Regions from separate parts of the Gordonia sp. McavH-238-E genome, predicted to be linked through region 2. Evidence: riboswitches for the same ligand, from Rfam matches in the RefSeq annotation. Region 2 holds a riboswitch; the other holds the start of a gene.
The links. Region 2 has a riboswitch for glycine ahead of gcvP (aminomethyl-transferring glycine dehydrogenase). Riboswitches for the same ligand answer to the same signal wherever they lie in the genome.
Positions count from the first base shown of each region.

Region 1: it holds a riboswitch for glycine, as region 2 does, so the genes downstream of both, gcvP (aminomethyl-transferring glycine dehydrogenase) here and gcvP (aminomethyl-transferring glycine dehydrogenase) in region 2, are expected to answer to the same signal.

Region 1 is NZ_JAKRFE010000001.1:451,719-467,545, reverse strand. Features, by position in the region: gene MHN80_RS02080 (AAA family ATPase) at 1-1,389, opposite strand, end outside; gene MHN80_RS02075 (VOC family protein) at 1,505-1,873, shown strand; gene MHN80_RS02070 (mismatch-specific DNA-glycosylase) at 1,914-2,501, shown strand; gene MHN80_RS02065 (DUF503 domain-containing protein) at 2,482-2,778, opposite strand; gene ppk2 (polyphosphate kinase 2) at 2,778-3,608, opposite strand; gene MHN80_RS02055 (malate dehydrogenase) at 3,620-4,603, opposite strand; gene MHN80_RS02050 (META domain-containing protein) at 4,600-5,016, opposite strand; gene MHN80_RS02045 (hypothetical protein) at 5,181-6,395, shown strand; gene MHN80_RS02040 (hypothetical protein) at 6,426-7,976, opposite strand; gene secA2 (accessory Sec system translocase SecA2) at 8,129-10,570, shown strand; gene MHN80_RS02030 (CDP-alcohol phosphatidyltransferase family protein) at 10,567-11,196, shown strand; gene gcvH (glycine cleavage system protein GcvH) at 11,218-11,622, shown strand; gene garA (glycogen accumulation regulator GarA) at 11,939-12,391, shown strand; gene MHN80_RS02015 (MerR family transcriptional regulator) at 12,433-13,119, shown strand; gene MHN80_RS02010 (bifunctional nuclease family protein) at 13,281-13,793, shown strand; gene MHN80_RS02005 (MerR family transcriptional regulator) at 14,089-14,733, shown strand; glycine riboswitch at 14,763-14,864, shown strand; gene gcvP (aminomethyl-transferring glycine dehydrogenase) at 15,038-15,827, shown strand, end outside.
Region 2 is NZ_JAKRFE010000006.1:326,911-342,737, reverse strand. Features, by position in the region: gene MHN80_RS11390 (VOC family protein) at 1-142, opposite strand, end outside; gene MHN80_RS11385 (FAD-dependent oxidoreductase) at 139-1,353, opposite strand; gene MHN80_RS11380 (3-phenylpropionate/cinnamic acid dioxygenase subunit beta) at 1,350-1,892, opposite strand; gene MHN80_RS11375 (aromatic ring-hydroxylating dioxygenase subunit alpha) at 1,889-3,136, opposite strand; glycine riboswitch at 3,389-3,480, shown strand; glycine riboswitch at 3,481-3,585, shown strand; partial or broken gene gcvP (aminomethyl-transferring glycine dehydrogenase) at 3,638-6,519, shown strand; gene gcvT (glycine cleavage system aminomethyltransferase GcvT) at 6,516-7,646, shown strand; gene gcvH (glycine cleavage system protein GcvH) at 7,672-8,076, shown strand; gene glyA (serine hydroxymethyltransferase) at 8,073-9,350, shown strand; gene MHN80_RS11350 (L-serine ammonia-lyase) at 9,347-10,732, shown strand; gene lipA (lipoyl synthase) at 10,776-11,711, shown strand; gene MHN80_RS25915 (FAD-dependent oxidoreductase) at 11,671-11,826, shown strand; gene MHN80_RS11340 (hypothetical protein) at 12,085-12,486, shown strand; gene fabG (3-oxoacyl-ACP reductase FabG) at 12,473-13,240, opposite strand; gene MHN80_RS11330 (GlxA family transcriptional regulator) at 13,751-14,701, shown strand; gene paaK (phenylacetate--CoA ligase PaaK) at 15,200-15,827, opposite strand, start outside.

The DNA of each region.
Region 1 (15,827 bases), on a different contig from region 2:
CCGGCGCGCGGCCATGTGTGCGAACAGTTCCAGCGATGCACCATCGGCCCACTGCAGGTCGTCGAGCACGATGATGAGCTTCGACGTCGCGGCCACGCCGTCGAGGAGATCGGCTGCCTGGTCGTAGAACTGGAATCGTGCGGCGGCGTCGGGCATCTGCCGCGGCGGCGGGATCACGTTGACGCCTTCGGTCACCATCCGGCCGAGCGAGCTGTCGAGGAGTCGCTCCCGATCGGCCGGATCGAGTCGGGGCAGCACGGCACCGAGGATCTGGACCCACGGCCACATCGACGGGGCCGCCGGGTCGTCGACACAACGGCCCCACAGCACTCGGAGATCGGCGGCACCCGCGGCACGGCGGCCGGCTTCGTCGATCAGCGCGGTCTTACCCGCGCCCGGCTCACCCTCGACCACGACGACGCCGCCGTGCCCCGACATCGAGGCGAGCACCGCTCGATGCAATGCGGCCAGTTCCTCGGTTCGACCCACGATCGACGGCGCCTCGTCGGGTTCGGGGTCGCGGACGTCAGGGTCGTGAGCGGCGCCCGCCGGGGTCGTCAGGCCGAATTCGGCGACGTCCGACACGGTCGTCGTGATGTCCCGACGGGCGGCGGTGGGGAGATCGAGATGCGGGGCGTGGTCGAGGATGTCGCTTTCGAGGGTCCGCAACCGAGGCCCGGGGTCGACGCCGATCTCGTCGGCCAGGACCCGGCGGGCGGTCGCGATCGCGCCGAGCGCGTCGGATTGGCGACCGAGACGATAGAGCGCGGTCGCGAACAGGACCCACAGTCCCTCGTCGAGAGGTGAACGCTCGACCTCGCTCTCGAGTTCGGTGACGAGCAGACGGTGGTCGCCGTCGGCCATCCGTGCCTCGAACGACAACTCCCGGGCGGCCTGCAGCATGCGGTCGAGTTGGTCGGCGGCCTCGTCCCGGAAGGCCAGGCCCTCGAACTCCGGCAGCAGCGGGCGATAGTCGTCGAGCACCTGCGCCAGCAGCGGGGCGGCCGCCGCGGCCTCGCCCTGCTGCATCAGAGCGCGCGCGGTGACGACGCGGGTCGTCAACCGGCGCACGTCGACCTGCTCGCCGGTCACGGGGAGGCTGTATCCGGTGCCGTGGGTGAGGAGGACCGTGGAGGGAGTCCGTGGCCTGCGGTGTGGTTCGAGGGCCTTGCGCAGACCCGAGATGTAGGACTGGAGTGACACGTCCGCGCGCTCCGGTGGCGAATCGCCCCAGATGCCCTCGATCAGACTGTCGGCACGCACCGGCGCGCCCTCGGCAAGGATCAGCTGGGCGAGCGTCGCCCGCTGCTTGCGCGTGCCGAGTTCGACGGCATCGGAACCGATCTGGGCGCCGAGACCGCCCATGATCGTGTAAGAGAGTTCGGGCATCAGCGTGAGTCTAGGTGCTGCCGGCGACCTTCCGGGCGAGTAGTGGCGAACGTGCCCGGCGATCCGGCCCCCGATCGCTCGGGAGATGTCGGCGGTCGGGAGTAGCTTGACAGCCATGACTCTCGCACTGGGCATGATCACCGTCGACGCGCTTGCACCGGCGCCGCTGGCGAACTGGTGGGCCGACCGGCTCGGCGGCCGCGTCGTCGAGGACAACGACGGGTACTTCGTCGTCGTCGCGGTCGGGGAGGGCGTGCCGCTGTTCGCGTTCCAGAAGGTCGAGGACCCCACACCCGGGAAGAACCGCATCCACCTCGACCTGACGACCGACGATCTCGAGTCGGAGGTGGACCGACTCGTGGCCGCCGGCGCGACCCGGATCGCCGATCGTGAGATGCCCGGGTTCGCGTGGGTGACGCTCGCCGACCCCGACGGCAACCAGTTCTGTGTGTCGGCCAGGCACGACGCGGAGGCGGCATCCTGACACGTCGCAGCCTGCGCCGGGCGTACGCCGGACGGCGCTGATGGGTTTCACCCGAGCCGAACTGCTCGCCTTCCAGGACCGCACCGTCGACGACCTCGTGGGTGCGGACTGCAAGCTGCTGTTCGTCGGGATCAACCCGGGGCTGTGGACGGCGGCCACCGGAGCGCATTTCGCCCGTCCGGGCAATCGGTTCTACCCCGCGCTCGCCCGGGCCGGCATCGTCGACCACGTGATCGACGCCTCCCGGGGGATGTCCGACGCCGATCGGACCCTGCTGCTCGACCGCGGCGTGGGAATCACCAACGTCGTATCGCGGGCCACCGCGACCGCCGCCGAACTGACCGTCGACGAGTTCCGCGACGGCGGACGCCGCCTGCGTGAGCGGGTCCGCGTGATCGGCCCCCGCGTCGTCGCGGTCGCCGGTATCACCTCCTATCGCAGTGCGTTCGGCCGCCGCGACGCCGTGGCGGGACGGCAGGACGAGACGTGGGACGGCGCGCAGTTGTGGGTGGTCCCGAACCCGAGCGGGCTGAACGCCCACGAGACGGTGGACACCCTGGCCGCCGCCTACCGTCGAGCCGCGGTCGCCGCCGGGGTCGTCGACGACCTCAGAAGTCCTCCGAGCTGACGACCCGGCGCCGCACCGACAGCAGTTCCACCTCGGGATGACCCGCCGCCGACCGCTCGACGGCGTCGAGCACGTCGACGACATGTCCGCGGTCGGCGGCCACCGCACTGACCCCGATGACGGTCCGACGATGCACGTCCAGGTGACCGACTTCGGCGGCCGAGACCGTGTACCGCTTACGGAGATCGGCGACGATCGGCCGTACCACCGACCGCTTCTGCTTGAGCGAGTGCACATCGCCGAGCAGATAGTCGAACTCGCAGAACCCGATCCACATCAGTGATCGGTGCGGATCAGCGTCGCCACGTGGTCGGGTACGTACTTGGACAACGAACGCGGTGGGCGGTGATAGTTGCCCGACTCGATCGGATGCTTGGGGAGGGTCACCTTGGGACGCGGGACCTCCGTGTAGTCGATGGTCGACAACAGGTGCGAGATCATGTTCAGCCGCGCATGCTTCTTCACATCGGATTCGACGACGTACCACGGACTCAGGGCGGTGTCGGTGTGGACCATCATCTCGTCCTTGGCGCGCGAGTACTCCTCCCACCGGTACACCGACTCGAGATCCATCGGACTCAGTTTCCATTGCCGCACAGGGTCGTTCATACGGGACCGGAATCGCTTGAGTTGCTCGTCGTCGGATACCGAGAACCAGTACTTGCGCAGCAGGATGCCGTCGTCGATGAGCATCTGCTCGAAGATCGGCGTCTGTCGCAGGAACCGTGAGTGCTCCTCGGGCGTGCAGAAGCCCATCACCTTCTCGACGCCCGCCCGGTTGTACCAGGACCGGTCGAACAGCACGATCTCCCCGGGAGCCGGCAGGTGCGCGACATACCGCTGGTAATACCACTGCCCGCGTTCACGATCCGTCGGGGCGGGCAATGCGGCGACCCGCGCGATCCGTGGGCTGAGGTACTCGGTGATCCGTTTGATCGTTCCGCCCTTGCCCGCGGCGTCGCGCCCCTCGAAGATGACCACGACGCGAGTGCCGCTCTCGCGGACCCACTCCTGGAGCTTCACGAGCTCGGTCTGCAACCGGAACAGTTCCGCCTCGTAGACCTCGTTCCCGACCTTGGGCTGCTTCGCCTTGTCCTTCTTCGACATGAGCAGAAACACTACGGGGTGCGGACGGCCTCGCGCTCGGATTGCAGTTCGGCGACCGACGCGTCGATGCGGGCCCGGGAGAAGTCGTTGATCTCGAGACCCTCCACGATCTGCCACCGGCCGTCGACCGAACGCACCGGGAACGAGCAGACGAGTCCCTCGGGGATTCCGTAGACGCCGGGCGACGGCAACGCCACCGACGTCCAGTCGTCCGGACGGGTGCCGAGAACCCAGTCGTGGACGTGGTCGATCGCGGCGTTCGCCGCCGATGCGGCCGACGACGATCCGCGGGCCTCGATGATCGCGGTGCCGCGCCGGGCGACGGTGGGGATGAAGTCGTCGACCAGCCAGTCACGGTCGGCAGCGATGTCCGAGCCGCTCCGATGGCCGACCCGAGCATGTAAGATGTCCGGGTACTGAGTCGCGGAGTGGTTGCCCCACACGGTGACCCGGCTGATCTCGGCGACGCCGGCGCCGGTGCGTCGGGCGAGCTGCGCGATCGCGCGGTTGTGATCCAGACGGGTCAGGGCCGTGAACCGTTCGGCCGGTACCTCGGGGGCGTGGGCGGCGGCCACCGCGGCGTTCGTGTTGGCGGGGTTGCCCACGACGATCACCCGGATGTCATCCGCGGCAACCTCGTTGATCACCGAGCCCTGGGTGGCGAAGATGTCGGAGTTGGCCGTCAGCAGATCGGCGCGCTCCATGCCCTTGGTGCGCGGTCGGGCCCCGATGAGCAGTCCGAAACTCGCGCCGTCGAACGCCTTGCGCGGATCATCGAGGACGTCCACCGACGTCAGGAGGGGAAAGGCCCCGTCGTCGAGTTCCATGGCGGTGCCCACCGCACCGGAGATCGCCTGCGGCAACTCCAGGAGCCGCAGTGCGACCGGCTGGTCGTGACCGAGCATCGCGCCGGCGGCGATGCGGAACACACTCGCGTATCCGATGCTGCCGGCCGCGCCCGTCACGGTCACCGTCACCGGCATCCGCCGGGTCACGCGGGCTTCTCCGTGAGGAGGACCTGCGCAGCGGGCCCGACGAGGACGAGGGCGTGGCCCACCGAATACCAGGTGAGCGGTTCCTTCGTGAACTCGGTGACCCAGGCGTCGGCGTCGGCGCGCGGGCCGGGGCAGGCCATCATCGTCGAGGCGAGGGAGCCCAGGCGCAGCAGCGAGTTGTCGACGCGGAGGTCGCCGATGTGCCGGTTGCAGCCGGCCGACAGGGCGATCCGATTGGCGGCGGGGAAACTGACCTCCAGCGGCCCGCCACCGGGGATCTGCTCTCCGGTCACCGCCGTCGAGGTGTAGGTCTTGCCGACGAAGCCGGGAACCGGGGGAGCGGCGGATGCGGAGCCGGTGCCGACGATCGTCGTACCGAGGGCGACGATCACCGCGCTGAGCAGCAGCGCCATGCGTAAGCTGATGCGGTGTTCGCGGGCTGGGTGACGGTCGTGTGCGGATCGACGTCCCGATACGGGTTGACGTCTCTGCGCCGGTTGACGGCGTTCGCCGGAACTCACGTGCACAACGGTAGCCGACCGGACAGGGGTATGGATATGACGAATGTGGGTGCTCCATGGTCCCGGTGACCTGCCGGACCGAGTTCCTGACCGGTCGCCACCATCGTTCGGCGACCGCCGCCTGGCTCCTCATGGTCGCCGGCATGGTCGCGCTCGTGGCGCTCAACGTCGCCGGCGTCGACGGCCTGGTCACCTCGGCGGTGGTCGGCGGGGCGCTCGTGGCGTCGCTGCTCGGCGCGGCCTACGGCCGACTCGGCGAACGAGGTGCTGTCCTGCTGACCGTCGACGAGGACGCGGTCTACTTCGGCAACGAGGACCGCACGCTCGTCAGCTATCCGCTCGATTCGCTGGTCACGGTCGCGGTGGGCGGGCCGGCCGATGCCACCTCGGACATGACGGGCGAACGCGCCCGGCACCTGACGGTGTTCGGGCAGAAGTACCTCAAGCTGACCTTCGCGACACAGGACGGGAAGCCGATCCCCGCCGAGGCGACCCGACGTGACCGCGAGAACGCCGCCGACTCCGCGTCGGAGACGGACTTCTGGCGGGTGGCAGTGGTCGAGGGGGACCCCGCGGTGGCGGAGATCCTGGCCCGCCTTCGGCGGCACGCTCCCGAACGGGTCGCCACCAAGAAGAAGGCTGCGACGCCGTCCGGGCCGAAGCCGGGCCCGGAGGCGAGTGGTGCGGCGGACGACCCGGTCGACCTGACGCGGCCGCCGTCGGGCGGTCCACGGATCGCCGACGCGGGATCCGACGAAGCGGCGCAACGGTTGTGGGAGGAAGCGGCGCGTCGCCACGACGAGGTCCTCGGCGCCTACGGCACCTACGAACTCGATCCCGCCATGCTGCTGCGGTACCCGGCCGTCACCGACGTGACCGTCGACCAGACGCAGACCTTCCATCTCGCGCTCGACGAGGCGATGGCCCTGCGCACCGACGAGTACCCGGGGAACCGCTCGCGCGCGGACGCCTATCAGCAATCGGTCGCCAGGCTGCGGCGGGCCTGGATCGCCTGTGAGAAGAACGGCCGGCGGGTGGGCGCGAGCTACCTGGAGCAGAACGATCAGGACGACCTCGATCGCGCGCTCAAGCTGTACAACCACGCCGCCGCCAGCAGCACGCCTGCCGAACAGGCGACCTACTACGGTCGGGTCCGCGACATCGTCAGCACCATGACCGATCGCGGGGTGCTCCACCCACCCGAGGCGGCGGTCGCCGAGCTGCAAGCGGTCACGAGAAGGGCGCTCGAAGCGGGTACGCCGAAGGTGTGAGGGCGCCGACCGTCGTGCCGCGGGGAGAGGTCAGTACAACCCGGGCTTGATGTAGGTGTCGTCCAGCGTGTAGAGGCCCTTGGCGTCTTCGGTGTGTGCGATCTGCATCGCGATGACAAACCGCTGCTCGTCGCTCACTCGACTGCGTTCGACCTTGACACCCACGGCGTCACGGTCGTATTCGGGCACCGACGCCCGCCGCATCAGGTCGGCGCGGACCCGGTCGAACACCTCGGCGGAAGTGCTGTCGAACCGGAAGCCGCCGGCCCCCCGGTACCGGCTGGGGGAGATGCTCGTGACCGGGAAATGTCCGGGCGCGACGGAGATCTCCCCGCCACGGTCGCCGATCCGGTACCGGACCAGGACGCCGCCCGAGTTCTGGATGTCGCTCGCGGTGACCGGTGAGACGCCGTCGGCGATTCCCTGGATGATGAACTGCTCGATCACGGGCGCGTTCAATGGGACTCGAACCGCCGCGAGCTGGTCGCGTGCGAGCTGGAAGGACTTCTGGAAGTCCGCGGGGTCGAAGAACTCGGCGACGGTGCCGTCGGGTCGGGCCTGCACCTCGAAGTCGCGCGACGACGTGTCCTCGCCGCCATCGACGGTGCCGGTGATCATGACGGGTTCGTTCGGGCCGGAACGCTCGACACGCACGGCTGTGAGTTCTGCGTCCGCTGCGTGAGTGCGCACCGCCGACTCCATGGGCGCCTCGATAGAACCCAGGACATCGGCGTCGATCACTGCGGCGTCGAACGATATCTGTCGATCGAAGGCCGACGTTCTGGTCTCGTTCGAGTCCCCATCCCACGCGCTGATGCTGGTCGTTCGGCCGGTGGCCGGGTCGACGACGATCGCCTGGTCAGAGGACGAGCCGACGTTGTACCTGAGACTCACCACATTCCGCTGAGACTGTGGGCCCTCGTGCTCGACGATCGCGTCCATCAACCGCCGGTGTCGTTCGGCGAGGGTCGGACCGGCCTCGTCCTCTTCGTGGACGTCGGAGTCGGCCGCCGAGTCGAAGCCGGACAGCGAGGGCCCCTCCACGTGCCACCCGCCGGCGACGCCGAACAGCAGTGCGCCGGCCACGAGCAGGGTCACCGCCGGGTACGCGAGCGCCCAGCGCCCGGGCTGATCGTCGAACTCGGGGGTGTCGGTCTGATCCCGCGGCGGAAGTGCGTCCGGCGGCAGGGTCGTGAACGGGGTGTCGGTCAGCGACTGGAAGTTGCCCTTGGTCATCGAGGTGATCCAGCGGGCCCGATACGCGGTGTCGTCCGGCGGGTTGATGGTCGCGGTGACCATCGTCGGCTGCACGTCGTCGGCCGTGAGGCTGCTGCGTGTGAGTGCCTCCACCTCGACCTGCGGGGCGTCGGGTGAGGAGGCTCGCCTGAATTCCGGCAGCTCCGACACCCGCGACGCGCGCGGACTGATCGCGATACCGGCGAACACCAGCGGGATCCCGAAGAACAGCGCCACCCACCAGTCGTTGAACGCACCGAGGCCCACACCTACCGCGATCAGTGAGCCGGCGACCACCGCCCGGACGAGGCGGCGTCGAACCCTGTTCCGGCGAGTCCTGGTCATGGGCCGTCCTTAGTCCTCGAGCCGAATCGGTGGACTGATCATAATGTCGGCGTCCTCGGTCGACCAGCGGCCGCGTACCGTTGTTGCTGACCTGGCCGCCGAGAGTGGGCGGGTCGCGACGCAAACCGGGAACGATCAGGAGAAATGTTTCGGTGGGAAAGCTGAGCAACAGCATGTGGCGACTTCTGGGCGCCCAGTCGACTCGCAATCAGTCGAAGTCGTTGGGAGTGATCAAGGACGCCGAAGCCCACACCGACTGGGCCGCCGACCTCGCCGACGACGCGTTCGGCGCGGAGGCCGAGAAACTCGACATCACCGAGAAGCCGGCCGACCGCGCGAAGTTCCTCGCCCTGGTCCGGGAGGCCGCCGACCGCGCCCTCGACCTGCGACCCTTCGACGTCCAGTTGCAGGGTGCCCTGCGCCTTCTCGAGGGCGACATCGTCGAGATGGCCACCGGTGAGGGCAAGACGCTCGCCGGCGCGATCGCCGCGATCGGTCATGTGCTGCAGGGACATCAGGTCCACGTGATCTCGGTCAACGACTACCTGGCGACCCGCGACGCGGAGTGGATGAAGCCGCTCTTCGAGGTCTTCGGCATCACCGTGCACGCGGTGTCGGAGAACTCCGACCGGGAGGAACGTCGCCGCGCGTACGACGCCGACGTCACCTACGGGTCGGTCAACGAGATCGGCTTCGACGTCCTGCGAGATCAGCTCGCGCTGTCCGAATCGGACCTCGTGTCGCCCACACCCGACGTCGCGATCATCGACGAGGCGGACTCGGTTCTGGTCGACGAGGCGCTGGTGCCGCTGGTCCTCGCCGGGTCGACCGAGACCGAGGTGCCCGACGAGGCGATCCACGACGTCGTGTCGCGGATGAAGAACAAGCACTACGAGGTCGACGCGGAGGGTCGCAACGTCACCCTCACCGACGAGGGTGCGGCGTTCGTCGAGGAAGAACTGGGCGGTATCAACCTCTACAGCGAGGAGCACGTCGGCACGACCCTCGTGCACGTCAGCATCGCGATGCACGCGCACTACCTCCTCGAGCGCGACATCCACTACATCGTGCGCGACGGCGGGGTGCACCTCATCAACGCCTCACGCGGCCGGGTCGCACAGCTGCAGCGCTGGCCCGACGGCGTGCAGGCCGCGGTCGAGCTCAAGGAGGGTCTCACCCAAACCGATTCGGGCGAGGTCATCGACACCATCACCGTCCAGGCGCTCGTCGGCCGCTACCCGAAGGTGTGCGGCATGACCGGCACCGCGCTCGCCGCGGGCGAGCAGTTCCGGCAGTTCTACGAACTGCGCGTCTCCCAGATCCCGCCGAACACCCCCAACGTCCGGACCGACCTGCCCGACCGGGTCTACGACACCAAGGCCAACAAGGTCGAGGCGATCGTGGCCTACGTCAAGGAGATCCACGAGACCGGACAGCCGGTCCTCATCGGCACCCACGACGTGGCCGAGTCCGAAGAACTCGCGTACTTCCTCGACAAGGCGGGGGTGCCGTCGGTCGTGCTGAACGCGAAGAACGACGCGGAAGAGGCCAAGATCATCGCCGAGGCCGGTGCGCGGGGGGCCGTGACCGTGTCGACCCAGATGGCCGGCCGCGGCACCGACATCCGCCTGGGCGGCTCCAAGGACGATGCGGACGCCCACGACGAGGTCATCGAACTCGGCGGGCTGTGCGTGGTCGGAACGGGCCGGCACGACACCGAGCGACTCGACAGCCAGCTGCGCGGTCGCGCCGGCCGTCAGGGTGATCCGGGTACGTCGGTGTTCTTCTCGAGTCTCGAGGACCCGGTCGTCACCAAGAACCTCGCGTTCAAACGAGACCCGGTGTCGCCCAACGAAGACGGTTCGATGGGCAGCAAGGGCATCGATCTCATCGAGCAGGCCCAGCGGATCGCCGAGGGCGTGATGCTCGAACTCCACGCGAACACCTGGCGCTACAACAAGCTGGTCAACCAGCAGCGCGACATCATCGTCGAACGCCGGATGCAGATCCTCACCACCGACGTCGCACTCGACGAGCTCGCGGATCTGGAACCGGAACGCTATGCGCAGCTGACCGGCGAGACGACGACCGACACGGCCGACAGCGACAAGTCCGACAGCGACAAGTCCGACGCCGACCCCGGCACGACGGAGCCCGACACGACCGAGCCCGACCCGACGAAGGCCGACCCGACGATGGCCGGCACCGCCCGGGCGGTGTCACCGGTCTCCCGGGAGGTGCTGTCGCAGGTCGCTCGCGAGATCGTGCTCTACCATCTGGACCGCGCCTGGGCCGACCATCTCGCGTTCGTCTCCGACGTGCGCGCGAGCATCCACCTGCGGTCGCTGGGCAAGGAGAGCCCGCTCGACGAGTTCCATCGGCTGATCCTCGCCGAGTTCGCCGACCTCCCCGGCGCGGCGCTCACGAAGGCGCGTGAGACGTTCCGGGAGGCCGACATCACCCCCGACGGCGTCGACCTCGGCTCCGCCGATCTGCACCGCTCGACGACCACGTGGACCTACATGGTCCACGACAATCTGTTCTCCTCGGGCGGAGCGAAAACACTGCAGGGCATCATCGGGATCTTCCGGTGACCGAGCCGGAGGCGGCGACCACGCCGGCTCCGGACCGGATCGTCACGGTCCCGAACGCGCTGAGTGTGCTTCGGCTCGCACTCATCCCGGTGTTCGTGTGGCTGCTGCTCGTCGAGAAGGCGGACGGGTGGGCCTTCGCCGTGCTGATGTTCTCCGGCTTCTCCGACTGGGCCGACGGGAAGATCGCGCGTCTGCTCGATCAGTCGTCGCGGATCGGCGCGCTGCTGGATCCGGCCGCCGACCGGCTCTACATCGTGATCATCCCGATCGCGTTCGGCATCCGGGAGTTCTTGCCGTGGTGGCTGATCGGTGTGATCATCGCGCGGGACGTCCTGCTGTTCGCGTCGGCGCCGCTGTTGCGGTCGCGCGGGGTGCTGGCGCTCCCGGTGCTCTACATCGGCAAGGCCGGGACGTTCGCGCTCATGAGTGCCTTCCCGTGGCTTCTTGCCGGACAACTCGATTCGATCGTGGGAACCATCGCTTACCCGATCGGTTGGGCTTTCATGATCTGGGGTGTCGGACTGTATCTGTGGTCCTTCGTCCTGTACTGGTATCAGACGATCCTGGTGGTGCGGCGCATGCCGCCGCGTCACCCGGCAGGCGCCTCGGCAGACAGCAGGGTCTGACCGAGAACGAAAGGGGTTCGCGTGACCGACAGCAAAGTGCCAGAGACCTTGCGCTACACCGCGGAGCACGAGTGGATCGAGCGACTCGGGCCGACCACGGTGCGCGTCGGGATCACCGACTACGCGCAGGACGCCCTCGGCGACGTGGTGTTCGTGCAGTTGCCGGAGAGCGGCGCCGAGGTGACGGTCGGGGAGTCGTTCGCCGAGGTCGAGTCGACCAAGAGCGTGTCGGACATCTTCGGTCCCCTCGCGGGCACGGTGTCGGCGGTCAACGACGCGCTCGACGCATCGCCGGAACTGGTCAACTCCGACCCGTACGGGGAGGGCTGGCTGGTCGAGATCGAAGCCGCCGACGAGGCGATCCTCGACGAACACCTGGGTGAGGTACTCGACGCCGCGGGGTACCGCGCCGTCATCGAGGGGTGAGTTCCCGGCGGCCGCGAGCGGCCGGTGACCCGATCGACCCGGCTGACGGCTCTCGGAACGATATGATCGTCGTTGCCGGAGTCGACTCGCCCGCCGGTGCGATCGGCATGACCGGTACGGTTACGGCAGTGGGAACGAGGCGCGGCGTGACACCGATGCTCACGATCTCGTGCCGAGAACTACCCGGCCGCACAAGTCATGTAGATTCGACCGGCCGTCGCGGTGACATCGGGCGGGCATCGTCCCGGGCTGTTCCGACGGTTCCGAGGACGCGGTTGACGACTATGCGGTTGGCACTGACGACGACGAAGGAGAAGTGGTGAGCGAAAACGACAGGGACTTCGAGGCGCCGGTGGAGACCACATCGGTGTTCCGGGAGGAGTTCATCAACGAACTCGACGCCGGGACCAGCACCTCGAGTGAGCCGGCCGACACGGGGGTCGAGCGACTCGCTCCCGGGACCGCGCTGCTTGTCGTGAAGCGAGGACCCAACGCCGGGTCGCGGTTCCTCCTCGATCAGCCGACCACCTCGGCCGGTCGACACCCCGACAGCGACATCTTCCTCGACGACGTGACCGTCAGTCGTCGTCACGCCGAGTTCCGTCTCGGCGACAACGAGTTTCAGGTCGTCGACGTGGGCAGCCTGAACGGCACCTATGTCAACCGGGAACCGGTCGACACCGCGTCCCTGAGCAACGGCGACGAGGTCCAGATCGGCAAGTTCCGCCTGGTCTTCCTCAGCGGTCCCCGCGACGAAGCAGACGCCTGACACCCGTGACGGCGTCCACGGCCCCCCGCGGCGAAGGATCGATGTCGATCGGCACGGTCCTCGCCCAGTTGCGTGATGACTTCCCCGACATCACGATCTCGAAGATCCGATTCCTGGAGTCGGAGGGTCTGGTGACCCCGGAACGGGCACCGTCGGGGTATCGGCGGTTCAGCCAGGCCGACTGCGATCGGTTGCGGTTCGTGCTGACCGCCCAGCGGGATCGCTATCTCCCGCTCAAGGTGATCAAGGAACAACTCGACGCGATCGACAACGGGAACGGCGGCTTCGGTCCCGGCGGGACGCGGGTGCTCTCCGCGGCCCGGGGGACCGTGGCGCCGGCCACCGATTTCGGTGCTCGAGCCGGGCGTGTGTCGCGCGAGACGCTGATCGAACGCACCGGCGTCGACTCGGCGTTCGTCACCGAGTTGCAGCGCAACGGTCTGCTGATCGCCGGCCCGGCCGGCTTCTTCGACGAGGACGCGGTGCGGCTCGTCGAGGCGGCGGCCGCATTGGCCAGCTACGGCCTCGAGACCCGCCATCTGCGGGCCTTCAAGGTCTCCGCGGATCGGGAGGCGGGTCTGGTCGCCCAGATCGCCGGCCCGATCGCGAAGGGCAAGGGCACGGGTGCGCGGGATCGCGCCGAGGAACTCGTACGCGAGATCGCCGCGCTGTCGGTGACGCTGCACACGCAGTTGGTCAAGGCTGCGGTCAAGGGCGCGCTGGACTGAATTCCCGGCGCGTCGTCGGCCTCCGGTGCGCGTCGTCGCACCGGACTGAACAGCAACGACCGTCGGAAGACCGCCGCGAGTCGGCCGCCGCTGTTCACTCAGTCGGTGTAGCGTCGAGGTCACTGAATCGAGCGCCGTACAAGGCGTCTGGGAGGTGCGAGATGAGCGAGATGCGTGTGGTGGGCATCAGGGTCGAACCCCCGCAGAGCCAGCCGGTGTTGTTGCTGCGTGAGGTCGACGGCGAACGCTACCTGCCGATCTGGATCGGCCAGAGCGAAGCGGCGTCGATTGCATTGCGACAGAAGGGGATCGAGCCTCCCCGCCCTCTCACACATGACCTGATCGTCAACCTGATCAAAGAGTTCGGGCAGACCCTGCTCGAGGTCCGGATCGTGGACATGCAAGAGGGCACCTTCTATGCCGAGATGATCTTCACCGGCGATCTGCGTGTGTCGGCGCGGCCCTCGGATTCGATCGCGGTCGCCATGCGCGCCGAGGTCCCGATCATCGCCGACGAAGAGGTGCTCGCCGAGGCCGGCCTGCTCATCCCGGACGAGGACTCGGACGAGGCGCCCGAGGCGCAGGCCGACGAGGTCAAAGAGGACGAGGTCGAGAAGTTCAAGGAGTTCCTCGACAACGTCTCGCCCGACGACTTCAAGGCGAGCGGGGCCTGAGCGGTTCGTTCCATAGGTCGGAGCAGACTTGCCGGCTGTGCAGCCGAAAGCCAGATCACAGAATCGACACCGGCCGGTCACCGATTGTCTCGATCTCAAGTTGAGGTTCAGTGTCGTGGCGAGTCGCGTTGATCCCCGGTCATCCGCCGCATAGCGTCATCAGCGACATCGAGCACCGGACACGGGCCGATGAAGATGATCGGCCGACCGGAAACAGCCTGGACCGCGTACTGTGGACGTGGACGTCAGGCACCGTGGTGCGGCGTCCGATCCGAGCTTTGCGAGGGAGTCAGAAGTGGGCGATCGTCCGGTCGACAACGAAACGACGTCGAGCGACCAGTCACCCGATCGTCCGGTGACCGAGCGTGTAGACGCCGTCCCGACCCAGGGCAGTCTCGGAGACATCGCCCCGGGCCTGTTCCCGGACGACACCGTGCCCGACGAGCTCGTCGGCTACCGCGTGCCGAGCGCGTGCCAGATCGCCGGGATCACCTACCGTCAGCTCGACTACTGGGCCCGTACGTCGTTGGTCGTCCCGTCGATCCGCGGAGCCGCGGGATCCGGCAGCCAGCGCCTGTACTCGTTCAAGGACATCCTCGTCCTCAAGATCGTCAAGCGTCTGCTGGACACCGGCATCTCGCTGCAGAACATCAGAGTCGCCGTCGACCACCTGCGCCAGCGCGGTGTCGAGGACCTCGCCAAGATCACCCTCTTCTCGGACGGCACGACGGTGTACGAGTGCACGTCGGCCGAAGAGGTCGTCGACCTGCTCCAAGGCGGGCAGGGCGTGTTCGGGATCGCGGTCAGCGGCGCCATGCGTGAGCTGACCGGCACCATCGCGGATTTCCCCGGCGAACGGGCCGACGGCGGTGTCAGCGAGACCGCGCCCGAGGACGAACTCGCGGCGCGCCGCAAGAACCGCGCCCGTCGCACCGGCTAGTCCGCGTTCCGCGTAGACTGGCCCCGCGTCGCTACGCTGCGGGAGAGCGCCGACGGCAGAGATGCCGGCGGCCGCCGAAGGAGCAACACCTCTCCGTCAAACTCTCAGGCACCCAGGACCGCGGTGGTGACGACGTCTCTGGAAAGTGACGATCCGTCGTCCGCCCACGGTGAAAGGTCGTCGCGCAGCGCTGCGGGGCACCGAATCTCTCAGGCGTCACATCGGCTGCCGCCGACGACATGACAGAGGGGGAGGGCCAGCAGCCGGTGCGCGCACCGGCGCCTGCGAGAGGTGCCCTCCACCCGTGTCCACCACCGATGCGACCCCGTCCGACACCCCGGACCCGTCCACAGCCCCCGCCCCCGGGGTCTCGGCCGCCTTCGTCGACCGCCATGTAGGCCCGGACGCCGACGAGACCCGGCGCATGCTCGAAGCGATCGGCGCCACCTCACTCGACGACCTCGCCCACCGCGTCATCCCGGCGGTCATCGCCGACGAACTCGACTCCGACGTACTCGGCGCACTACCCGAGCCCCTCAGCGAGAGTGCGGTTCTCGCTCAGCTCGGCGACCTGGCCGCACGCAACACCGTCGCTCGGTCGATGATCGGGCTCGGCTACTACGGCACCCACACGCCCGGCGTCATCCTCCGCAACGTGCTCGAGAATCCGGCCTGGTACACCGCGTACACGCCCTATCAGCCCGAGATCAGCCAGGGACGTCTCGAGGCGCTGCTCAACTTCCAGACCATGGTCGCCGACCTCACCGGGATGGAAGTGGCCAACGCCTCGATGCTCGACGAGGCCACCGCGGCCGCCGAGGCGATGACGCTGATGCGCCGTGCGGGCAAGTCCAAGTCTCCGCGCGTGGTCGTCGACGCCGACCTCTTTCCGCAGACGCGTGCGGTGCTCGACACGCGCGCCGAGCCGCTGGGCATCGAGATCGTCGAGGCCTCACTGCATCCCGAGCTCCCCGGATGCGGACTTCCCGACTGCGAGTTCTACGGCGTGATCCTCCAGGTACCGGGTGCGTCGGGTCGCATCGTCGACGCCACCGCGATCATCGACGCGGCGCACGACCGCGGCGCACTCGTCG
Region 2 (15,827 bases):
CGCGGCGGTCGAGCCGGATGTCGAGCTCATCGTCGCCACGGTCCCGGACCTCGGCACCGAGCATCGGGCCCGCCATCTCGCGCCAACCGTCGAGATCGTCGGTCGTGAGTCCTAGATATCCAAGTGCACGAACATTGGTCATGAGGGCAACGCAGCCTTTCGTAGGTCGAGGGAGGGGTCGGCAATGGCAACCGGGTCGATCGGCGACTGTTTGTCGATCAGTCGCGAGACCGCGCGCATCTCGCGCGAGGCGTCCAGCGCCACCGCGCCGACGACCCGGTCACCGTGAAGATGGATGGACATTCGGATCTCACCGTTCCGGTCGTGCCGGAAAGCGATGTCGTCGCCGAGTGACGGACGACCGGCGACCTCGACTCGATGTTGGTACTGGTCGGTCCAGAACCAGGGGGCTCGAAGCGGGGGCACATCACGACCGGTGATGTCGGCGGCAACTACCTGCGCGTGGTCTCCGGCTGTGCGGAAGTGTTCGATTCGCACCCGGCCCAGCCCCGCGTACGGCCATGTCGCCACGTCGCCGATCGCATAGATGCTCGGGATCGATGTCCGCCCGCGCTCGTCGCACTCGATCCCATCGAACACCTTGATCCCGCACGACTGCGCGATCTCGACGTTGGGCACACTGCCGATGGCCACCAGGAGCAGATCGCAAGGCAACCGTTCTCCGGTCGTGGTGACCACGGCCTGAACGGCCTCATCACCCTCGATCGTTGCGATGGTGTCCCGGACGAACCGCACCCCGGCTTCCTCGTGGCGCTGGCGTAATCGCCGCGCGACCCAGGGCGCTGTGCGGGACGCGATCGGCAGATCGACGGGATCTACGATGGTGACCTCATGTCCGCGGGCGCGCAGACCCGCTGCAACCTCGGACCCGACGAACCCCCCACCGGCGATGACCACGTTCGCAGCATCGCCCAGGCGGCGCTGCACCAGAGCGGCATCGTCGATCGAACCCAGCGTCAGCACGTGGTCGAGATCGCCTCCAGCTATCGCCAACCGCCGCGGTGTCGACCCGGTCGCAAGGATCACGGTGTCGGCGTCGATCTTGTCACCGGCGTCGGTGCGCACGGCCCAGCCCGACGCGCGTGCAGCGAGGCTGGTTGCACGCGTGGCGATCCGGACGTCGACGTTCTCGTCAGCGTAGAAGTTCTCGGGCACGACCGGCGTCGGCGCTTCCCCGGCGAGCATCCCTTTCGACAACGGAGGCCGCTCATAGGGCAGAACCGACTCGGCGCACAGGAGCGTCACCGGACCGGCGTGCCCATACGCCCGCAGCGTGTGAGCGACGGTCGCACCGCCCTGTCCGCCACCGATGACGACCACATGGGGGTTCACAGGAACACCGACAGATTGTTGCCGAGCAAGACGGTCTGATCGAGCAAGATGGTACGACGAGCCAACTCGAGATCCCCGTGGTCGCCCGACCGACGACGGATCAGATCGCGTCGACCGCCGGCGAACTGGTCCTGGTAGGTCGCGCTCCGTGTCCGGTACAGGAAGAAGTTGGACATCACGCGGTACGAATCCGGCTCGTCACCGGGCTCCACCTCCACATTGGTGATGAGGTGGCGGGTACGTGACGCGGGAACCTCGGACCACGCGCGTCCACTGTTCACCTTTCGCACCCGTTGGGCCAGATCCTCTTTGGTGTCATCGAAGTGTGCACCTCCGCCTTCGGGCTCGAATTCCTTCCGTTGCTCACGCGGCATCCGCGCCAGACGAACGGGAGCGACGTACCGGATGTCCTCGGCCAAGAGGCCCAGCCACTCGTCGAAGAGACGGTCGTCCAGCAGGCGCGCTTCCCGGAACAAGAACTGGCTGATCTCGTGATGAACCTCGAGTGTGACTCTCTCCGTGGCAGTCTGAGGAATCATTGCTGCCCGCCCTCCATCAGTTCCAGCCAGCGCCGGTAGAACGCCCGGCCGGCCTCTTCGCTGTAAATGTTGCTGATCCGTCCTGGAAAGCCCTCTTCGCTACCGGCCGCCCCGAGGCCCATGGTGAAGTCGAAGTCGGAGCGTCGAGCCCGGCGTCCTTTGAGCACGTCCTGGATCTCGGCCCAGTTCTCGCCGTCCTCGGCCTCGAAGATCCCGCCGGCGCTGAACGTACGCAGTGCGTTGCGTCGCATCGCGTCCTTGACCTCGTCGGGGGCGTCGGCATCACCCAGGGTCCATGCCATCACCTCGATTTGATGCGGACCGCGGGGCTGCCATACGCGAAACGTGTTGGTACCGATCAGGAAGGAGAAGTTCGGGAAGACCGTGTTGTGGCCTCGTACGTGTACGGCCCGGTGCTCACCCAGACGCTCGATCTCCCGCTCCCGACTGGCCGCCCGGTATGCACGGGCGGCATCGCCGTAATCGGTCATGTCCGGCGCGTCATCGAGATAGAACCCCGTACCGTGCCCACCGGGGGAACTGAACTGCAGCCCCTTGGTCTCCGCGGTCACCCAGTCGCCGCCCTGCGCGATGAGCGCCGACACGTGACTCGTCTCCGCGTGGTAGACGTCGGTGGCGAACTGCTCCGACGGGAACTTCCAGTTGCAGTCGATCGTCCACCGATTGGCTGCGCCGAGGACCTCGTTGTTCTCCCAGCGATCAGCGAACGAATCGAAGTACCAGACCATGTCGCCGAGGTACTCCTCGAAGTCCGGAAGGTCCGAACTCCAGGTTCCGAATACGAAACCTCGGAAACAGACGATCCGGGGCACCTGCGTGGCCCCCATCCGGCCCTTGTCCAACTTCGACAGGTAGCCGTCTTCCTCATGCGGCACCTGGGTCAGATTGCCCTGGAGGTCGTACACCCATCCGTGGTACGAGCAGGTGAACGCTCTCGCATTGCCCTGGTCCGCCCGGCAGATCCGCATGCCGCGGTGACGACACTGGTTCATGAATGCCGCGTACTCGCCGCCGCCCTTGTTGACCACGACCACGGGGTCGTCGCCCATGGTCGTCGTCAGGTAGTCGCCGCGCTTGGGCAACATCGACTGATGGGCGAGGAACAGCCACGACTGACCGAAGATGCGATCCATCTCGGCTTCGTAGATGTCCTCGTCGGCGTAGATCGCTGCGCCCACTCGGCCCGCATCCGGGTCGACGAGCTGACTGTAGGTCTTCGACACAAGCTCCTCCTTTGTGACCTGCACAATGCACCGGGCGCACGGCGTCCGACCAGAGATCGATTCCAGGCAGCGGAACGGTCAACCGTTTCACCACTGCCTTTCGCCCGGCCGTCGTGGCCCCAACCCTTCCCGGGATCTAACGGGCCGAGGTCGGTACGGTCGGCGGTTCCGTTCTGCGGAACCGGCCCACCTGCGCGCGAGGACAGATCTCGATCCGGTCTGTACCGTCTGCACCACAATCGAAGACGCCGTCGATGCGCGGTGGGAGAACCTTCATGACGAAGGCGCCGTAGGAGCAACACCCTCCCCGGGAATCTCTCAGGCCCCAGTACCACTGCGCGAAGGCAACTCTGGAGAACAGACGGTCATCGTCGACCGGCTTACCGAAGGTGTAGGGCACCCCACGACGGAGCGCCCGGACTCTCAGGTCTCAGGACAGAGCGGGGAGGTGTTCCGCCATGTAATCCGGGAGATCACCGGACCGCCGAGATCTGGAGTGCCATGAAATCCGTCTGCGCCACCGGGGCCGGAGAGTTCGTCGACCGACACGTCGGGCCTGATGCCACCGCCATCGAGGCGATGCTGCGAGCTCTCGATCACCCGACACTGGATGCGCTGATCGACGCAGCAGTACCCCAGCAGATTCGCGACACGGTGCCGCTGACGCTCCCGGAGGCCGCACCGAGGCAGGCGTCTTGGCGTCTCTCCGCGAACTTTCCGAACGTAATTCGCCCCGCGTCCAGATGATCGGACTCGGGTACCACGACACGGTGACTCCCGCCGTGCTGCGACGCAACATCCTGGAGTCTCCCGCGTGGTACACGGCTTACACGCCGTACCAGCCCGAGATATCGCAGGGCCGGCTCGAGGCTCTGTTGAACTTCCAGACGGTCATCCAGGACCTGACCGCCCTCCCGGTGGCCGGAGCGTCCCTGCTCGACGAGGCCAGCGCGGTGATGGAGGCGATACTGCTGATGCGCCGCGCCAACCGGAAGTCGACCGCGTCTCGCGTGATCCTCGACGCCGCGTGCCTACCGCAAACCCTCGCTGTCGTCTCCGGGCGAGCGGCCGCTGTGGGCATCGAGGTCTCGACCGCAGACCTCTCCGCCGGCCTTCCGGCCGGCGAGTTGTTCGGACTCGTGATCCAGGCTCCAGGATCGTCCGGGGAGGTGCGAGACAACACCGGCCTGATCGCAGCCGCCCATGAACGCGGCGCCCTGGTCACCGTCGCCGCCGACCTGTTGTCCCTGACCATGGTGGTGCCACCCGGTGAACAGGGCGCCGATGTGGCGGTGGGTTCGGCTCAACGATTCGGGGTTCCGCTGTTCTTCGGCGGACCTCATGCCGCGTTCCTGTCGGTGCGCGCGGGACTCGAGCGGATGCTTCCGGGCCGACTCGTCGGAGTCTCGGTCGACATAGATGGCGCACCCGCGTACCGCCTCGCCCTACAAACCCGCGAGCAACACATACGACGCGACAAAGCCACCAGCAACATCTGCACTGCACAGGCTCTGCTCGCGAACGTCGCCGGAATGTTCGCGGTCTACCACGGTCCAGAGGGGCTGCGCGCCATCGCGGAACGAGTGCACAACCACGCCCGGCAGCTCGCGGCAGGGCTCGAAGCCGCCGGCTTCACACTCGAGCACGAGCAGTTCTTCGACACGCTCGTGGTCGCTGCCGACGGCCAGGCCCACGGGGTGGTGCGGCGGGCCGAACAGGCAGGGATCAATCTCCGACGTATCGATGTCGACCATGTCGGCATCGCCTGTGACGAACTGACGACCGACGGGATCGTCGACAGCGTGTTGGCCGCTTTCGGTGCGACGCGCGTGCCTCTCACCGACACCTGCCGACTGCCGGCATCTGTCCGGCGCACGACGGGGTATCTCACTCACCCTGTCTTTCACCGTCATCGGTCCGAAACCGCCATGCTCAGGTATCTGCGCTCCCTGTCCGACAAAGACCTCGCACTCGACCGAACGATGATCCCGTTGGGGTCGTGCACCATGAAGCTGAACTCCGCGGTGGAGATGGAACCGATCAGCTGGCCCGGGTTCGCCGGAATCCATCCGTACGCGCCTCCCCGGCAGACCGACGGCTACCTGACACTGATCGGTGACCTCGAGAACTGGCTCGCCGAGCTCACCGGCTACGCCCGGGTGTCCCTGCAGCCGAACGCTGGTTCGCAGGGCGAACTCGCAGGCCTCCTGGCGATAGCCGGATACCACTCCGCACGCGGTGAAGCCCATCGCAAGGTCTGTCTCATACCGCAGTCGGCTCACGGGACCAATGCGGCATCGGCGGTACTCGCCGGCATGAACGTGGTCGTCGTCAGAACCGCAGACAACGGCAACATCGACCTGGATGATCTGCGAACCAAGATCTCGGCACACGGCGAGCGCGTCGCTGCCATCATGTTGACCTACCCCTCTACACATGGCGTCTACGAACGTGACGCCCGGCAGGTGTGCGATCTCGTCCACGACGCGGGTGGGCAGGTGTATGTCGACGGAGCCAACCTGAATGCCCTTGTCGGACTTGCCAGGCCGGGATGGTTCGGTGGCGACGTCAGCCATCTGAACCTTCACAAGACCTTCTGCATCCCGCACGGCGGAGGCGGCCCGGGAGTCGGACCAGTGGCCGTTCGCGAACACCTCGCTCCGTACCTTCCGGCCGACCCCCTGGACAGTTCGACGTCTGGCGGCACACCGGTGTCCGCCGCCCGCCACGGATCGGCCGGCATCCTCCCGATCACATGGGCATATATCGCACTGATGGGCGGGGACGGACTCACCCACGCGACCAAGACCGCGGTGCTCGCGGCAAATTATGTCGCCAGGTCCCTCCGGGATCATTTCCCGGTGCTCTATACGGGTCCGTCCGGCCTGGTCGCGCATGAGTGCATCCTGGACCTCCGGGAGCTGACCAAGACCACCGGAGTTACGGCGGAGGACGTCGCCAAACGTCTCATCGACTACGGATTTCATGCTCCGACGCTGTCCTTTCCGGTCAACGGCACGCTGATGGTCGAACCGACCGAGTCGGAGAACCTCGCGGAATTGGACCGGTTCATCAAGGCGATGATCGCCATCCGGGCAGAGATCGACATGGTGGCCGAGGGCATGTGGCCACTCGAGCGAAGTCCGTTACGGCAGGCGCCGCACACACCCGAACAGGTGACCGCGGACAGGTGGGACCTCCCCTACCCGCGCAGTGTCGCCGCCTACCCGGTCGACTCGCTGCGCAACTCCAAGTACTGGCCGCCCGTCCGGCGGATCGACGGGGTGCACGGCGACCGCAATCTGGTCTGTTCCTGCCCTCCCTTAGACGCTTTCGATGAAACCGATTCCGGTGTCGCCGACAAACAGGAGATCCCCGTATGAGTAGCAGCAGCCCGTCCTCGGAGGTCCTTGAGTCTCCACTGCTGGCCGAACACGAAGCGCTGGATGCGCATTTCACCGATTTCGCAGGCTGGCGGATGCCACTCAAGTACGACAGCGATCTCACCGAACACCACGCCGTGCGTTCCGCAGCGGGTCTGTTCGACCTCTCCCACATGGGCGAGATCGCCGTGGAGGGTCCCGACGCCCCGGCGTTGCTCGATCACGCTCTGGTCGGTCGGCTGTCGTCGGTCAGCGTCGGACGCGCGAAGTACTCGCTGATGTGCTCCCCGGAGGGCGGAGTGATCGACGATCTCGTGGTGTACCGTCTGGGCGACACGCGTTACCTCGTGGTGGCAAACGCCGCGAACAGTCGTCGAGTCCTCCACGAGATGAATTCGCGTGCAGCACACTTCGATTCGGTCACGGTGACAGACGAGTCGCCGGCCACCGCTCTCATCGCCGTCCAGGGTCCGGCGTCCCGGGAGATCGTGCAGTCGTTGGTCCCCGTCGACCGTTCCGGCGATGTCACCGACCTCAAGTACTACGCCGCCGGCCCGGCCCGAGTCGCCGGTGTCGAGGTCCTCTTGGCGCGCACCGGTTATACCGGCGAGGACGGCTTCGAACTGTACGTACCCAACGACCACGCCGTCGAGCTGTGGCGAGCGCTACTCGCGAAGACAACCGAACTCTCCGGCCGCCCGGCCGGACTCGCATGCCGGGACACGCTGCGACTGGAAGCCGGGATGGCCCTGTACGGGCACGAACTGTCCGAGGAGACCAACCCGTTCGAAGCAGGACTCGACAAGGTCGTCCGCCTGGAGAAGGATTTCGTCGGACGCGATGCGCTGGCAAAGCTCGCGGAAGGCGAGGTGCGTCGCCGGCTCGTCGGACTCAGAGGGGACGGACGGCGAGCCGCGCGGGCCGGTTACCGGGTCCTCGACGGTTCCGGCAGTGCCGACATCGGCATCGTGACCTCTGGAGCCCTCTCACCGACACTCGGTCACCCCATTGCGCTCGCCTATGTCGACATCGAGTCGTGCGAACCCGGAACGCAGGTGAACGTCGGCATCCGTGGTCGTCACGAGGCGTTCATCGTGGCCCCCAGCCCCTTCTATCGCCGCTCTTGACCGCTATCGAACCAAGGAGACAACGATGCCCGCACAACCCCTCCCCGACGATCGCTGCTACACCGACGAGCACGAGTGGGTGCTCGTCGCGCCCGGTGCCGCACTCCCCGACGAACCGGTTCGGGTGGGGATCACCTCGGTGGCCGCAGATTCTCTCGGCGAGTTGGTCTTCGTCGAACTCCCCGAGGTCGGCACGACGCTCGTGGCCGGCGAATCATGCGGCGAGGTCGAGTCGACCAAGACCGTGTCGGAGTTGTATCCCCCTGTGAGCGGCCGAGTCTCGGCACTGAATGCCGCCGCGGTGGAGAATCCCGGTCTCATCACCGCCGATCCCTACGGGGAGGGGTGGCTGTTTGCCGTTCTCGCCAACGACACGGGGGTTCTGCTCACCGCCGCCGAGTATGCCGCCAAGAACGGCCTGGACTCGTGAACGTCCTGGACGCCGATCTCACCGCCTACGATCCCGAGATCGCGGCGCTGATCGCTCGAGAACTCCGTCGCCAGCGCACCGGCCTGGAGATGATCGCGTCGGAGAACCACGCACCGCTGGCAGTGATGCAGGCCCAGGGTTCGGTGCTGACCAACAAATACGCCGAGGGTTACCCGGGCCGGCGCTACTACGGGGGGTGTGAACACGTCGATGGCGTCGAACAGATCGCCATCGATCGGGTCAAGCGCCTCTTCGGCGCGGGATATGCCAACGTGCAACCACATTCGGGCGCGACCGCCAATGCATCGGTGATGCACGCATTGCTCACGCCCGGCGACACCATCCTCGGCTTGTCCCTGGACGCGGGTGGCCACCTCACCCATGGAATGCGCCTCAACTTCTCGGGCAAGTTGTATGACGTCGCGGCTTACGGGGTGTCCGAGTACAATCACCTCATCGACATGGACGCTGTCGCCCGCGCGGCCCGCGAGCATCGTCCGCGCCTCATCATCGCCGGCTGGTCGGCCTACCCGCGCCACCTTGATTTCGCCGCGTTTCGGGAGATCGCCGACGAGGTCGGCGCCCACCTGATGGTCGACATGGCCCACTTCGCCGGCTTGGTGGCGGCGGGGCTTCATCCCTCACCGATCCGGCACGCACACGTGGTCACCTCCACCACCCACAAGACGCTCGGGGGGCCCCGCGGCGGGATCATCCTGACGAACGACGGTGACATCGCGAAGAAGATCAATTCCGCAGTCTTCCCCGGGCAACAGGGTGGGCCCCTGGAACACGTGATCGCGGCGAAGGCCACCGCCTTCAAGATGGCCGCCGACCCCGACTTCGTCGAACGTCAGCAACGGTGCCTGAACGGGTCGCGGGTGTTGGCCGACAGGCTGATGCGCCCCGACGTGTCACGAGCCGGAATCAGCGTCGTGACCGGAGGAACCGACGTGCACCTCGTTCTGGTGGACCTGCGAGATGCCTCGATCAACGGACGCGAGGCCGAGGACCGGCTGGCGGCCGTCGGGATCACGGTGAACCGCAACGCCGTACCATTCGATCCGCGTCCGCCGATGGTGACGTCGGGTCTCCGCATCGGTACGCCCGCGCTCGCCACCCGGGGTTTCACCACTGTCGATTTCGAGGCGGTCGCCGACGTGATCGCACGCACGCTCTCCGCACCTGCCGACGCCGATCTCTCCAGCGAAGCCGAAACCGTACGCTCGCTGGCGGCGAGACACCCCCTTTACCAGAGCGTGACGTCGGCATGACGGTCAGCGTATTCAACCTCTTCAGTGTCGGCATCGGCCCGTCCAGTTCGCATACCGTCGGTCCGATGCGCGCCGCCGCGAGGTTCGCCGCCGAACTGCTGGACAACGGGGCACTGTCCCGGGTCGTCGACCTGCACATCGATCTCTACGGATCTCTGGCCGCCACCGGGGCCGGGCATGGCTCGATGCCCGCGATTCTCCTAGGACTCGAAGGACTCTCGCCCGAACACTCAGATGCTGACGAAGTCGAGACCCGGATCAGCCGAATCCGGGAGTGCGGCCGGGTCGAGATAGCCGGCGCGCAGGCTGTGGCCTTCGCCGAAGAAGACATCGCACTGCATCCTGCGACGTTTCTCGAGCGCCATCCGAACGCGTTGACGCTCACCGTCTCCGATGTGCTGGGAGATCCGATCTCGTCGAAGACCTACTATTCGATCGGTGGCGGATTCGTGATCGCCGACGAGGACCAGGACACCGGGACGCGGGAGCTACCGAAGGGGCCGTTCTCCTTCGCCACTGCGGGCGAATTGCTCGCGCTGGCCGAAGGGCACAACAAGTCCATCAGCGAGGTCATGCTGGCCAATGAAGTGGCCGTGCGGAGCGACCGGGAAGTTCGCTCGGGGCTGCTCCATCTGCAGGATGTGATGTTCGCCTGTCAGCAGCGTGGACTCACTCGAGACGGTCTGCTACCCGGCAATTTGCGTGTTCGCCGCCGCGCGCATAACTGGTACGAACGTCTACGAGTTGAGGACCCCCATCGCGATCCCGCATTCGCCGAGGACTGGGTGAACCTGGTGGCTCTCGCGGTCAACGAGGAGAACGCTGCCGGGGGCCGGATCGTCACGGCGCCCACCAACGGCGCCGCCGGGATCATTCCTGCAGTCCTGCACTACGCCCGCCACTACACGCCCGCGGGTCGCATGGACCCGGACGACAGCTGCGTCCGCTTTCTCCTCACCGCGGGCGCCATCGGTTCGCTGTACAAAGAACGCGCTTCGATCTCGGGCGCAGAGGTGGGATGCCAGGGCGAAGTCGGCTCCGCTGCTTCCATGGCTGCTGCTGGGCTTGCCGAAATCCTCGGCGGCACAGCCGCGCAGGTCGAGAACGCCGCAGAAATCGCGATGGAACACAGTCTCGGTCTGACCTGCGACCCCATCGAGGGACTGGTTCAGATCCCCTGTATCGAACGTAACGCGATCTCGGCAGGCAAGGCGATCAATGCCGCCCGGATGGCTCTGCGCGGTGACGGCACTCATCGCGTCAGTCTCGACCAGGTCATCGAGACGATGCGAGCCACCGGAATGGACATGAGCGCGAAGTACAAGGAAACGTCTACCGGTGGACTGGCCATCAACGTCCCGGTGAACCTCGTCGAATGTTGATGTGCGGGAACGCCTGTGCAAGCCCATCGGGAGGTGAGGCCCTATGAATGCAAGCCCAGACGGCCGACGGTTACTGCGCCTCGAGGTGCGGAACAGCCAGACCCCCGTGGAACGGAAGCCGGCCTGGATGCGTGCACCCCTCAAAACGAGTACCGGCCACCGCGAACTGCTTGCGCTGGTCGAACGTGAGAGCCTCCACACCGTGTGCCAGGAAGCCGCCTGCCCGAACATCTTCGAGTGCTGGGAGAATCGCGAGGCAACACTTCTCATCGGCGGTGACCAATGCACTCGGCGCTGCGACTTCTGCCAGATCGACACCGGGAAGCCGATGCCGATAGATCGTGACGAGCCGCGTAGGGTGGCCGACTCCGTCGAGGCGATGGGTCTGCGCTACGCAACGGTGACCGGCGTCGCACGCGATGACCAGCCCGACGGCGGGGCGTGGCTGTACGCGGAGACGGTTCGTCAGATACACAGTCGGTGCCCGGGTACCGGCGTCGAACTGCTGATTCCCGACTTCAAAGCCGGCAACACCCAATTGCAGCAAGTATTCGACAGTCGACCCGAAGTTCTGGCCCACAATGTGGAGACGGTGCCCAGGATCTTCCGCAGAATCCGGCCCGGATTCGACTATGCGCGTTCACTCGATGTCCTCCGCCGTGCCCGCTCGGAAGGACTGATCGTCAAATCCAACTTGATCCTCGGACTGGGCGAGACCACCGAGGAGGTCATGACGGTTCTCGATGACCTGCATGAGGCCGGGTGCCAGTTGATCACCATCACGCAGTACTTACGTCCATCTGCCCGACATCACCCGGTTTCCCGTTGGGTCACGCCAGAGGAATTCGCAACGCTGGAGGGTGCCGCGCGCGACGCCGGATTCCTCGGGGTCATGTCGGGGCCTCTCGTCCGGTCGTCTTATCGAGCGGGACATCTTTATGCAGAGGCGTTGCGTTCGGCTGTACCCGGCCCAGCCTGAATCGACACAGATGCACATCTCAGCAGACATCGTCGTTCTCGGTGCCGGGCCGGCCGGGTACGCGACTGCATTACGCGCATCCGAACTCGGTCGATCGGTCATACTGATCGAATAAGCACAACTCGGCGGTTCTCGCCTGCACCAGGAGTGCATACCCATGGCCACGCTCCTACAGAGTGCTCATTCTTTCGCCCAGGGCTGCGCTACCGCAACTCTCCGGGCACACATGTCGTCCGACTGTGGACGCACGGGGCAGCCGATCGCCCACCCGCAGTCCGTCGTGTCTCGGATGCATGAGGGTCTGCGGTCACTGATCGCACGTCGTGACATCACCACCATCCGGGGGCGAGGCCGTCTCTTCCGGGATCGGGCCGTGGAGGTCGACCGACACCGCATCGTCGGCGAGTATCTGGTCCTCGCAATGGGATCACGCCCGATGGCAGCAATACCTGCCGGTAGCGGCGCCACCGGAATCGGAAGGATGCCACCAGCAAGCTCCGACTCCGGAGAGCCCTTCTCTGCCATTCGGAGCCTCCCAGTGGAACATCGCCTGCCGAGTACCGATGGCGCCGGCCTCGAAGTCGCCGGCGTGTTCACCGACGGTGAATACGTGATGACCGACGACAGACTCAGCACCAATCTGCCTGGCGTGTACGCCGTCGGCGATATCCTCGCCGGCCCCCATCTTCCCCACCGCGAGTTGAGGCACGGGCTCTTCATCGCTGCGGAGATGTGCGGGCTTCACCCCGTTGGCATGCTTGTCAGCCCGAGATGAACTCCGGCAGGACCTGACCACCGTCGACCGCGATCGCCTGGCCGGTGATGTAGCCGGCTTCGCGGCTGGCGAGGTAGACGACGAGATTCCCGACATCCTCCGGCGACCCAAGGCGCCCCATCGGGATTCCCGCGCTCACCCCAGCAACGTATTCGGGGCCTCGTGAAGCCATGCTCTCGGTCAGTATGTTCCCCGGCAGCACCGCGTTGACGGTCACGCCATCGGAGGCGAGTTCCACTGCCGCACTTCGCATAAAGCCCAACTGCGCAGCCTTGGATGCACCGTAGTGCGACCAGCCCGCCACCCCTGTCACCGGGCCGGTGATGGACGAGGTGAGAATGATCCGCCCATACTCGGCGCGCTTCACCGCATCCAGACAAGCCTGCACGATCCGGATCGAACCTTTGACGTTGACATCGAGAACATGATCCAGAACTTGTTCGGACATGTCGCCGATCAGTGCCTCAGGGAAAACACCTGCGTTCGCACAGACGATGTCGATCCCGCCGAAAGCCTCCACGGCCGCGTTCGCCAACTCATCAGTAGATTCTCGACTGGTCACGTCGGTCGGCACTGCGACCGCGCGGGCCGTCGTCTCGGCCTCGACGACGTCCACGACGGAAGACAGGTCGGAGGCGGAGCGCGCGGCGAGTACTACATTCGCGCCGCCCCTTGCGAGGGCGAGGGCGATCCCGCTGCCGATACCTCGCCCGGCACCGGTCACCACCGCCGTGCGGCCATCGAGATCGAACATGGCTACCCTCCTGCTGCACTGGCCCCCGCCGAAACCAGCCTCCGCCAGAACCAACGGAGTCGCCGTCAGAGACGGTACCTCTGCTGGAGCCGACAGATCTGCTCGCGGACTTCGTATAACTCCTGCCGGATTGTCCATACGCGAGGATCGCGCTGATCCGCCCCGCCGACCGAAGTCGACAACGCATCAGCTGATCGTTCAATTCGGCGACGAAGACACGGGCTTGCGCCCTGGACACATCTTCGACTCTTTGTCTGAGCGGGTTGTTCATACGCGTTCTGGGTGTTCCTCATCCGGTGCCGACAACGATTACGCACACCGGGCGGGTGACCCGCAATCCGTTCGTGCACCATCATCGGCGCCCACGACCCGCTCCAACAGTGGCCCATACGCCCACCTACGATGCTTTCAGGCCACCTTCGTCGAATGCGTACTTTCGTCCTCTCTCGATTCGGAGACGACGAGATCAGTACCATGTGGTGGCGCAAGCCCATCGAAAGCGAGTCCCGCATGCGTATCGCCGTCTACGCCTTCGACGGGGTCCCGCTTTTCCATCTCGCCGCACCTCAGCTCGTGTTCGCGGAGGTTGCGCGGATACACCCGGACGCTCCCTGGCAGACCGTGGTGTGGACCTTCGACGGTGGCGAAGTGACGGTCGCGGAGGGTTACCGCCTCGGCGGCCTCTCCGGTGTCGAGGCCGTCGAGGCAGCCGACATGGTGATCGTTCCATCCTGGCCCGAGAGCTTTCCGCCACTCGACGATGCCTTGCGTACGGTGCTTCTCGACTCCCACAGTCGTGGCGCGACCGTTGTCGGCCTGTGCCTAGGCTCGATCGCGGTGGCCGACTCCGGCCTGCTCGCGGGTCGCTCCGCGGTCACCCACTGGGCGGCGATGGACGTTCTACGCAACCGACATGCCGACATCTCACTCGATTCGCTGGTCCTGTATGTCGACCACGGCGATGTGCTGACCTCGGCAGGCACCGCCTCCGCGATAGATGCCTGCCTACATGTGGTCCGCGACCGACTAGGAGCGGAAGCGGCCAACGACGTCGCCAGGCAACTCGTGGTCGCGCCACATCGTGATGGCGGGCAAGCCCAATTCACTCGGCAGCCGGTGCCGACGACGTCGGCGGAGAACCCGATCGGGCAAGTCATCGAGTGGTCGCTTGAACACCTAGACAAACGACTGACCGTCGACAGCCTTGCGATCCGCGCGTGCATGAGCAAACGTAGCTTCCTCCGCAGGTTCAAAGCGGCAACCGGTACGACCCCTGCCCAGTGGGTACTGCAACAACGACTTGATCGGGCGCGCGTCCTACTCGAGTCGACAGACCTGCCGATCGAGTCGATCGCGCAGAGGTGCGGTTTCGGTAGCAGCGTCACGATGCGGCAGAACTTCGCCACTTCTTTTGCGACGTCTCCCGCGACCTATCGGAGGCAGTTCCGCTCCGCAACGTGATCGCCCTCAGCCGCCTTGCTTTGGTCCATTCCTTCAGGTGAGGCGTCGCCGACGGTCTTACCGTCGCCGTATCCGGTGCGGACCTCGGTCTCGGATCGAGGGTGTGAATCGTCTCGGCGATCGAGGAGATCATCGGCGGGAAGCTCGGGTACGAGCGGCCCGTCGCACCTGACCCATCCTGGAACACTGCTCGTCAGGGTGTTTCGAGACGCCAATCGAAAGATCGCAGATCCACGGCGACCATCGTGCGCTGGGTCGAGACACTCGCCGAAATCGCCCCATGGTGGCACCGATGATCACTTCGATGGTTGGCCGGTGCACCTCCAACCAAACTCTCCGGTGAGGCGACGAGGGGAACGAACGCGCTCGAAATCGCCTCGCGCCAGGCGTCGAGACCGACGCGGCTCGCGGTCGACGCCGCGGGCTCACGCGGCGACCCGACGGACATGGGTTCCGGCTCGGGCATCTCGGCTCCTCGGCGCTCGGTCCTTCGGGCGATCAGACCTTCGGACGGTTGTCGATCAACCGCTTGGCCTTGCCGACCGACCGGAACAGTGCAGCCGGCTCCACGGCGTCGACGGTCACGGTGACCCCGATACGGTTCTTGATCAACTTCTGCAGTTCGACGGCCGCGGCGCCCCGATGCTCGGCCGGTACATCGTGACGGTACTCCACCTTGACCGTCATCTGGTCCATACGACCTGGTCGTTCGAGTACACACTGAAACTGCGGCGCGAGGGCGGGCACGGCGAGGATGAGTTCTTCGATCTGGGTCGGGAACAGGTTGACCCCGCGCAGGATGATCATGTCGTCGGTGCGGCCGGTGATCTTCTGCATTCGTCGCATGGATCGCGCGGTCCCGGGGAGCAGGCGCGTCAGATCGCGGGTGCGGTACCGGACGATCGGCATCGCCTCTTTCGTCAGCGAGGTGAAGACCAGTTCGCCCTCCTCCCCGTCGGGCAGCACCTCACCGGTCATCGGATCGATGACTTCCGGGTAGAAATGGTCTTCCCAGATGTGCAGGCCGTCCTTGGTCTCCACACATTCCATCGCCACGCCGGGGCCCATCACCTCCGACAGGCCGTAGATGTCGACCGCGTCCATACCGAGTTGGGCCTCGAGCTCG